Regions from separate parts of the Gordonia sp. NPDC003376 genome, predicted to be linked through region 1. Evidence: predicted binding sites of a transcription regulator. Region 1 holds the regulator's gene; each other region holds the start of a gene.
The links. The regulator LexA, encoded in region 1, represses DNA repair genes until DNA is damaged. The targets are predictions, from matches to a motif close to CGAACANNTGTTCG.
Positions count from the first base shown of each region.

Region 2: ACWDUA_RS23040 (DUF222 domain-containing protein) is a predicted target of LexA. The motif match lies at 1,544-1,557, and genes of this name have one in related genera.
Region 3: ACWDUA_RS09810 (DUF222 domain-containing protein) is a predicted target of LexA. The motif match lies at 1,323-1,336, and genes of this name have one in related genera.

Region 1 is NZ_JBSFRM010000002.1:277,362-280,640, reverse strand. Features, by position in the region: gene ptsP (phosphoenolpyruvate--protein phosphotransferase) at 1-1,105, shown strand, start outside; gene lexA (transcriptional repressor LexA) at 1,266-2,066, opposite strand; gene ACWDUA_RS03520 (LysM peptidoglycan-binding domain-containing protein) at 2,248-2,904, shown strand; gene nrdR (transcriptional regulator NrdR) at 2,929-3,279, shown strand, end outside.
Region 2 is NZ_JBSFRM010000035.1:21-3,299, reverse strand. Features, by position in the region: gene ACWDUA_RS23050 (arabinosyltransferase domain-containing protein) at 1-723, opposite strand, end outside; gene aroQ (type II 3-dehydroquinate dehydratase) at 848-1,312, shown strand; gene ACWDUA_RS23040 (DUF222 domain-containing protein) at 1,572-2,327, shown strand; gene ACWDUA_RS23035 (HNH endonuclease) at 2,456-2,818, shown strand.
Region 3 is NZ_JBSFRM010000007.1:96,557-99,835, reverse strand. Features, by position in the region: gene ACWDUA_RS09820 (acyl-CoA synthetase) at 1-684, shown strand, start outside; gene ACWDUA_RS09815 (SDR family NAD(P)-dependent oxidoreductase) at 681-1,151, shown strand; gene ACWDUA_RS09810 (DUF222 domain-containing protein) at 1,376-3,256, shown strand.

The sequences.
Region 1 (3,279 bases):
CCACACCGCGATCATCGCCCGCCAGCTCGGCATCCCGTGTGTCGTGGCGGTGCCCGGACTCGGTGCCGTGGCGGCAGGTACCACCGTGCTCGTCGACGGCACCACGGGCACCGTCGAGATCGAGCCGGCTCCGGCCGCCGCGCAGGCGGCGGTGGCCACGAGCCGCCGGCAGGCCGAGGTCGTCGCCGCATGGTCGGGACCGGGCCGCACGGCCGACGGTCACGAGGTGGCGGTGCTCGCGAATGTCGCGGACGGGGTCTCCGCGCGCGCGGCGACCGGATATCCGGTCGAGGGCATCGGCCTGTTCCGCACCGAACTGACCTTCCTCGACCGCACCGACGAGCCGACGATCGACGAGCAGGCGGCGCTCTATCGCGAGGTGATCGACGCTTTCCCGGGTGGCAAGGTGGTGATCCGCACGCTCGACGCCGGTTCGGACAAGCCGCTGCGGTTCGTCGACCACGACACCGAGGCGAACCCCGCGCTGGGTATTCGCGGAAACCGGCTCACCGCAACCCATCCCGAGATCCGGATGAACCAGCTCGATGCCATCGCCCGGGCCGCGCACGAGTCCGGTGCCACCGCGCGGGTGATGGCACCGATGATCGCCGGTCCGGCCGAGGCCGCGGAGTTCGCCGCCGAAGTGCGTGCGCGAGGAATGATCGCGGGGGTGATGATCGAGATCCCGTCGGCGGCGATCCTGGCGTCGGCGGTGCTCGCGGAAGTGGACTTCGTCTCGATCGGGACCAACGACCTGACCCAGTACACGATGGCCGCCGACCGCATGTCGGCCGAGCTCGCCGAGCTCACCGATCCGTGGCAGCCCGCCGTGCTGCACCTCATCGAGGGTGTGGCCCGGGCCGGGGCCGATGCCGGAAAACCCGTCGGGGTGTGCGGCGAGGCGGCCGCGGATCCGCTCCTCGCCTGCGTCCTGGTCGGGATGGGCGTCAGCTCGTTGTCGAGTGCCCCCGTCGCGGCGGCGGGTGTCGGTGCACGGCTGGGGCAGGTGTCGCTGGCGCAATGCCGCGACGCGGCACGGGCGGCCCTGGCGACCTCGCAGGCTGCCGACGCGCGAGCGGCTGCAGCCGCGGTCCTGGCGGGCTGACAACCGCACGGCCGTGCATCGCGTGTGACAACCGCGAGGCCGTGAATCACGGTGTGGGAATCCCTGTGCGACAACCGCTGCACGATGACGCCGTCTGAAGAACTGCCTTCCGGGATGCGATTCCGGGAGGCGGTTCTCGTCGAGGCGACTCAGCCGGGTGTCAGACCCGGCGCATCACGGTGACGACCTTGCCGAGGATGACGGCGGTGTTGCCGGGGATCGGGTCGAAGAGCTCGTTGTGGGGCATCAGCCACACCTGGCCGTTGCCCCGCTTGAGGGTCTTGACGGTCGCCTCGCCGTCGATCATCGCGGCGACGATGTCACCGTTGTCGGCCACATTCTGCTGACGGACCACCACCCAGTCGCCGTCGCAGATCGCGGCGTCGACCATCGACTCGCCGACAACCTTGAGCATGAACAGCGATCCGTCTCCGACCAGCTCGCGCGGTAGCGGGAAGACATCCTCCACCGCCTGCTCGGCGAGGATCGGTCCGCCGGCCGCGATCCGGCCCAGCACCGGGACGAATGCCGGGGTGGGCAGACCGGCCGCGGTCGGGTCGTCCGACGGATTCGGGTCGATCTGGTTGTCCTGCACGTTGACCGCACGCGGCCGATTGGCGTCGCGTTTGAGCAGGCCCTTGCGTTCGAGGGTGCGCAGCTGGTGGGCCACCGACGAGGTCGAGTTGAGACCCACCGCATCACCGATCTCCCGGATGCTCGGCGGGTACCCGCGTTCGCGGACCGACCGGCGGATCACCTCGAGCACCTCGCGCTGACGCTGGGTCAGCGTGGCCTCGATGACGACCGGATCGATCGCATCCGGGTCGGCCGCGGCCCTCGACGCCCCGGTCCTCGACGATCCCGCCCTCGACGACGCCGCCTTGGGCGACCCCGCCTTCGACGACCCGGCCCTCGACTTCGCGCCCGACGACCCGGCCGCGCGCCGCGTCTTGTCACTCATCGCGTACGTGTCCTTTCCGTGCCGCCCCGCGTCGGCATCTCTGTGGTCGAGGTTATCCCACGTTCCCGACAACCTCAAACACCTGTTCGAGGTGTTTCCACGACATTCGTCAGAGCTCCGTGATAGAACTTCGAACAACAGTTCATCGAACGCGTGATCGAGAAACGGGAGGCTCTCTCTCATGCAGACAACCCTGACAACCGAACGTCGGGTGGGCACACCCACCGACCGGATATCCGTCGCCGCCGTACCGCGACCTGCGGCAGGGGTCCGCGGCGCCGATCGTCACCCCGTCGGTCGGCGTCCCGGCGGCCGCGGTGCGCTCGGGCACCCGGGCGAGGTCGAGGGCACCCGCGCGGGTGTCCAGCCCCGCGGCTTCGGCGAACCCCACACCGGCGAGCGCCGCGCCGCGGCCGAGATCCGGAGTCGTGGCCGTGTGGTGGCGGGTCGTGCCGGTGCCATGCGCGGTGGGGCCGGCCGTGTGGCCTGTGCCGACCCGGTGCGGGTCCCGGTGTCCACCGCGTCGAGGGGTGTGTTGTCGGCAGTCCATCGTCGGCGTCGCACCACCGCGGTCGCGGTGATGACCGGTGCCGCGCTCGCGATGCTGGTGTGGATCGTCGCGATCGCCGGCTCGGACTACCAGCGTGCCGCCGTCCCGTCTCCGGTCTCCACCCAGGTGGTGCACGTCCGGGCGGGGGAGTCACTCGGATCGATCGCCGCCCGGGTGGCCCCGGACATGCCGACCCGGGTGGTGATTGACGAGATCGTCGAGCTCAACGACATGGCGGGCAGCGGTCTCCAGGTCGGGCAACCACTGCTGACGCCGCGTTACCGCTGACCGGTGGGACGGTATTGTCGTGGTATGCGCTGCCCGTTCTGCAGAAACGAAGACACCAAGGTCATCGACTCGCGTGTCGCCGACGAGGGGCAGGCGATCCGTAGACGACGTTCGTGCAGTTCCTGCGGCCGCCGCTTCTCCACCGTGGAGACCGCCGTGCTCGCCGTGGTGAAGCGCAATGGCGTCACCGAACCGTTCAGCCGCGAGAAGGTCATGCGCGGCGTGCGGCGGGCCTGCCAGGGGCGCCACGTCGACGAGGACGACCTCGCCCAGCTCGCCCAGCAGGTCGAGGAGGCGGTCCGCGCCTCCGGTGCCGCCGAGATCCCCAGCAACGAGGTCGGTCTTGCCATCCTCAAGCCGCTGCGCGACCTCGAC
Region 2 (3,279 bases), on a different contig from region 1:
GCCGTCGGTGGAGTCGAGTACCGCCAGGGAGGCGAGGGAGATCAGGGTGCACACGATCCCGACCGCCAGGACCAGCCACTTCAGCACGGTGGGGGTGGAGGTGTAGCGGGAGTCGATGGTGATGTGGGCGCGCAGGCCCGGCAGGTCGGCGGCGGCGCCGGACAGGTCGGTGAACAGGCCGGTGACCTGTGGTCGCTGGTCGGAGCTGAACTGGTTGGTGTCGACTCCGGTGAGTGTTTCGCCGGAGTCGTTGTGCATGCCGACGAACTCGGCGGTGACCTCGGAGGAGTCGGCGTGGACGACGATCTCGCGGCAGTCCTGTGACTTCATCTGGGCGACTGTCGCCGACACCAGCGGCAGATTGCGGTTGACCACCTCGACGGTCTGGCGGTCGGGGGCGTCCCCGGTCTGACCGGTGCGGCGGATGAACAGGCCGCGTTCGGAACTCTTGTCCGCCTGCTTGGGCAGTGTGGACAGCAGCACCGACTCACCGTCGCGCAGGTCGTCGACAGCAGAACAGGGGATGGCGATGTCGAGGTCGATCGGAACGTAGGCGGTCAGCGGCGCCGAGACCGAGTTGACCTGGCCGTTCTGGGGCCAGCTGATCTCCGCGGTGGTCTGGTTGACCGGCATCAGCGGGGTGGCGAGGGCGAGGATCAGACCCGCCAGTCCGGTGATGATCGCGAGGAGCTTTGCTCTCCCCACCCTCGACGTTGCTGGCACAAAGAGTGATCGTAGTGGGTGCGTCTGAGCGGGCCGCGCCGTGGCGGCGGGCGGGTCCCACAGGGCGTGACCTCGGCCGTACTTGACCCGGCCGGGGGCCGCGGAGGGCTTGTAGGCTGACCCCATGTCGACCGACGCCGCCGAGTCCACCCCGCTGCCGATCCTTCTGCTCAACGGCCCCAACCTGAACACCCTGGGTTTGCGGCAGCCGGAGATCTACGGATCGGACACCCTCGCCGGCGTCGTCGATCTCGCCGAACGCACCGCGTCCGAGCTGGGTTACGGGCTGCGCGCCGCGCAGACCAATCACGAGGGCGAGATGATCGACTGGATTCACGAGGCCCGCGGCCAGGTGTCAGGGATCGTGATCAACCCGGCAGGCTGGACCCACACGTCGGTGGCCTTGGCTGATGCGCTGGTCATCCCGGAGGTCCCGGTCATGGAGGTGCACATCTCCAACGTCCACAAGCGGGAGACGTTCCGGCATCACTCGTATGTGTCGCCGATCGCCGCCGGGATCATCGTCGGCTACGGCGTCCGCGGCTACGAGTTCGCCATCCGACGCCTCGTGGAACTGATCGCGGACTGACGCGAGCGCGGCACCGGCGACCGATGGGTCGTCCCACTCAACAGTCATTCGGCAGTTGCTGGTTGAGCAGTGGGGAGCGTGAGCGCCGACGCGGCCGTCCACACCGATCCCGTGGGCCGACTATGCCGCAACCACCCCCAACAACCCCACAGGTGAACCCGAACCCCCAGGGTGAACAGCTTTCACAACTTATCCACAAGTACTGTTCCACTTGACAATTCGTCTGCGTCTCGCACATGTATTCGCTACAATGGAACACATGCAGGGGGAGCTGGACACCATTCTCGACGCACTCATCGATTGTCGTTTCGACGACGACGATCCGACCGGGCCGGTCGTCTTCGCGGACATGCAGACACTGGTCACCATCAGGAATGTGATCGATGCGCTGGCTGCTGCCGGGGCCGGGCACTTGGATCGGCTCCGGGTGGCGCAGAAGCATGGACACAAACCGATCGCCTTGTTGATCGAGATGGGGTTCGCGCCCGCCGTCGCTGCGCGGATGCAGCGGATCGGAACCTCGGCGGTGGTGGAGCGCACTGTGAACCATGCTGCCGACGGGGCGATCTCCGGTGAACACGTCGACGCCATCGTGCGCGGACTCAACCAGATCGGGATGCGTGCCGGGGAACCACCCGACACCGACACCTGGGCGACCTTCGAAGGCGACCTGCTCGCCCAAGTCCTGTCCGGCGCGACACCGGCCGAGGTGATGGCACGAGCACATCAGCTCGGTGACCATCACTCGTCGGATACCGACGGTGGACGACCGGCCAAAGAAGACCGCAACCTGAACGCCCTGGATATCGGGCGGACCGATGATGGACGGGTATCGGTGTCCGGTTCGCTGGATGTTGTTGTCGGGGAGAAGTTGGCGACGGCGATCGAGAAGCTGTCGGCCCCGGTTCCGCAACCGGATGGTTCGAAAGATCCGCGCGAGGCACCTCGACGTCGCGCGGATGCGTTGGAGATGGTGCTTGATGTGGCCGCGGGTGTGTGGGGGATCGGTCGGTGACTGCTCTACCGTCGGTGTTGATCAATCTGTCGGTTCCTGCGGATGCACCTGACGGGTCGGTGTTGGCGTTCGGTGGGTCGATCACCCGTAGCACGCTGTTGGAAACCAGCTGTGATGGTGTGGTGGTGATGACGATCGTCGATGGCGAACGGGTTCCGTTGGATATGGCGCGGTCGAAACGGTTGTTCACCGCCGGTCAGCGGCGCGCCCTGTTCGAGCGGGATCGGTGTTGCATCAAGTGTGGTGCCCCGGCGTCGCGGACTCAGGCCCATCACATCGAGCATTGGTCGGATGGTGGTGCCACCGACCTGGCCAACGGTTGCCTGTTGTGCACCTCGTGTCATGCCGATGTGCATCACAACGGATGGGATGTGTATATGGGACCCGACTCTCATCCGTGGTTGCTCCCACCCGAGACGGTCGATCCGCGTCGCCGTCCGATTCCCGCCTACAACCGGCGGTTTGCTGATGAACTGCCGAATGCTGCCTGACTGTCGATGGAGCTTGTGTTCTTTGAGAATTCCAGAGAGATAGTGGTGTGTGTCGGGACCTCCGTTGGTGGCGTTGGCGGGGTCGGCCGGCGGGGGTTTCGACACGTCTTGTCGACGGCCCGTTGCTGATTGAGCCGATCCGTCTTCCATGATTGAGTCACGCGTTCTTTGCTGATTGAGCCGGGACCGAGCATCGCGAGGACCCGTGTCGAAATCTCCGTAGCTTGTGTTGGGTGGTGGCCGCCTCGGTGGGGGTCACGTTGGCGAGGCCGGCCGGCGGAGGTTTCGACTCGACTTGTCGCTTCGCTCCTCGTCGGCTCAACCAGCAATGGCCACACGATGATTGAGCCGATCCGTCTTCCATGATTGAGTCACGCGTTCTTTGTTGATTGAGCCGGGACCGAGCATCGCGAGGACCCGTGTCGAAATCTCTGTAGCCGGCGGTGGGAGCGTGACCACCT
Region 3 (3,279 bases), on a different contig from region 1:
CTCGAGGAGGCCCTGATCCGGATCGGCCCGGTACTCGGACAGCTCTTCGGCCAGACCGAGGCACCCAACATGATCGCCACGATGTCCCCCGCCGACCATCTCCGTCCGGACGGTTCCATCGCCACGGAGCGACTCCGCTCCGCGGGACGTCCCACCCCGCTGACCACCGTGGCCATCATGGACGATGCGGGACGGCTGCTCGATCACGGCGAACGCGGCGAGATCGTGGCGCGCGGGCCGCTGGTGATGGATGGGTATCACGAGAATCCCACGGCCACAGCCGAGGTCGGCCGGTTCGGGTGGCACCACACCGGCGACATCGGCTACCTCGACGACGACGGATTCCTCTACGTCGTCGACCGGGCCAAGGACATGATCATCACCGGCGGATTCAATGTGTACTCCGCCGAGGTCGAGCAGGCGCTGTTCGCCCATCCGGCGGTCAAGGAGAGTGCCGTGGTCGGCCTGCCCGATGCGAAGTGGGGTGAACGGGTCACCGCCGCAGTGCAACTACGCCCCGACCAGACTGTCACCCCCGCGGAGTTGATCGCCTTCGTCAAGGAACGGATCGGCAGTGTGAAAACCCCCAAACAGATCGAGATCTGGCCCGATCTCCCCCGTTCCAAGGTCGGCAAGATCCTCAAGAACGAGATCCGAGACACCCTGCAGCAAGGAGAGCAGTGAGTGAACTGTCCGGCAAGCGCGTGTTCGTCACCGGGTCCGGCGCCGGGATCGGGGAGGCCATCTCGGCCCTGTTCATCGAGCGTGGCGCGTCGGTCGTGGTGAGCGACCGCGACGAGACGGCTGCAGCGTCGACCGCCACCGGGTCCGGCGCCGAGATCGGGGAGGCCATCTCGGCCCTGTTCATCGAGCGTGGCGCGTCGGTCGTGGTCAGCGACCGCGACGAGACGGCCGCAGCGTCGACCGCCACCGAGATCGGCGCCGCCGGTGTCCGGAACGCGCTCTGCAGTGCCCCGAGCAGCGCGAGTCCCCCCACCGTGGCGATGATGTCCAGGCCGAAGTGCAGGAAGACCCCGGCGCCCGCCCCTGCCCCCGCTCCCTGCTCCCTGCTCCCTGCTCGCCGCCCAAACGCCAGCCCGAAACTGGGGGAAGGTCACTTTCCCCTAGATTTCCGACCTTCCCCGTGGTGAAACACGGGGAAGGTCACGAAAGTCGGGGAAGGTCGCCTTCCCCTACTTTCGGAGGGCGTCGACGACGATGCACCGATCGAAACAGCCTTCTGAAACAGCCTTCTGAAACAGTCTTCACGAATGGCGGAGTTGCCCGGTTTGTCGGTGGCCTCGTGTACCGTGGCCTGTAATCGAACAACAGTTCTTTACTGCAGGTCACAGGCACTCCGGGGGGAGGAAATCAGATGACGGCCACACCCACGACATCACTGTCGTTCACCGACTCCCCCTGGCCACAACTCCCACACACCAATGCCAACCTACTGGGCGGGGTCGACCCGAAAACACCCGAACAATCCTCCACCAACGACTTGTTGATCGGGTTACGCGAGATCGATCGGGGACGATCGTTCCTCGCCTGGTCGACCTACCAGTCGGTGATCGAACTCATCGGCCGCCACGTCGACGCCGACCACGGTGTGGCCGGGGCACCATCCGGGTTCGTCGATCTGGCCAAGAAGATCTCCCGTGTGCGTGGCATCACCCAACGCGCCGCCGAACTCCTCATGGACGAATCCATCGCCGTTCTCCACCACCTCCCCCGTGTGGCGGAAGTATTGCGGGACGGCTGGATCACCCCCGAGTTGATGAAGGTGGTGGTGTCACGGACCGCGCTGGTACACGGTCGCGAATCAGCACCCAAAGTCGACGCCGAGATCGCCGAGCTGATCCGCCGACGCCGACGACTGTGGTCGAAGAAAACCATCACCGACATGACCGACCGAGTCGTGTTCCGCCACGACCGTGACGCCGTCCGTGAAGCCCGCGAACGATGCCTGGACAAACGTGGCGTGTGGACCTCGTTCAGCAATGACGGGACCGGGGAGATCGCCGGCACCATGGCTGCCGACCGCGTCGAGTTGTGCGGCCTCGTGATCAGCGAACTCGCGAACACGGTGTGCCCACACGATGGACGCACACCACAGAACCGGAAATCCGATGCCATGTTCGCTCTCCTGTCGGGGACCCAGTTCGAGTGTGACTGTGGTCGGGAGGACTGCCCGGCCGAGATCCCCGAGGCCGGGTCGATCCCGCACGTGCAGTACGTCATCCACCTGTTGGCCAACGAGGCCACCATCGCCGACCTCGACACCGTCACCGGCCGACCCCGACCCGAACCTGAGCCGGAAGTTCACAGCGACAACAGTTCTGAACGGCAGCTCGATCTCGACGTCACTGCGACCGGTGCCACCGAGCAGCCCGACGACACTCCCACACCTGATGACACCCGTCGGTCGGCCCGCCGCGAGCGTGACGCGGCAGTCGAGTCGGGACCGACCGGTATCGACACGGCCGCGAATCCGACTGCCACACCCGATGTTCCACCGACTGTGGCGTCGACCGATTCCTCGGACCTGCCCGCCGGTGCCGCACCCGGCTACCTGTTCGGCAAAGGTGTCATCGCCCCGGAGTTCGTGCGGGACCTCGCCTCCCACCCGAATGCCCGATTCACACGACTGGTCCCCTCAGGTGTTCGGCCCGAGGATGTGGTGTTGCCGCCGACCCTGCCCTCCGATCCGTATCGGCCCTCAGCAGCCCTCGACACATTCGTGCGTCTGTCCTATGGCACGTGTGCCGATGTGGCGTGCACCCGAAGCTCCTTCGATGCCGATCTCGACCACGTCACCGAATACGATCACCACAACCCGGCGGCGGGTGGGCAGACCACCCCGATCGGGTTGAATCCGAAATGCCGGTTCGATCATCTCCACAAAACCCATTCCGGGTGGATCGACGACCAATACCGTGACCCCCACACCGGCCGGCTGGTCATCGACTACACCACCCCCGAAGGGTTGATCCTGCCCGGACCCGCGGAGACCATGGAAGATTTCTTCCCCGGCCTCCGCCGATACCGGTTCGACGACCCACCACCAGCCCCACCAGGACCACCAGCCCCACCGGGGACACCGGGTGCGCACCGCAAACCGGATGGGGAACGACTCCTGGACCGGGAATCCGCGCTGGCCCGAAAACATCGCCGCCGACGACTCGAACGCCAACGCAACCGTGCCCGCAACCAGACACCCGCCGGCCACGAGGACTCACCCGACCCACCCTTCTGAGGGCCTCGCCGCACTCATCGAGA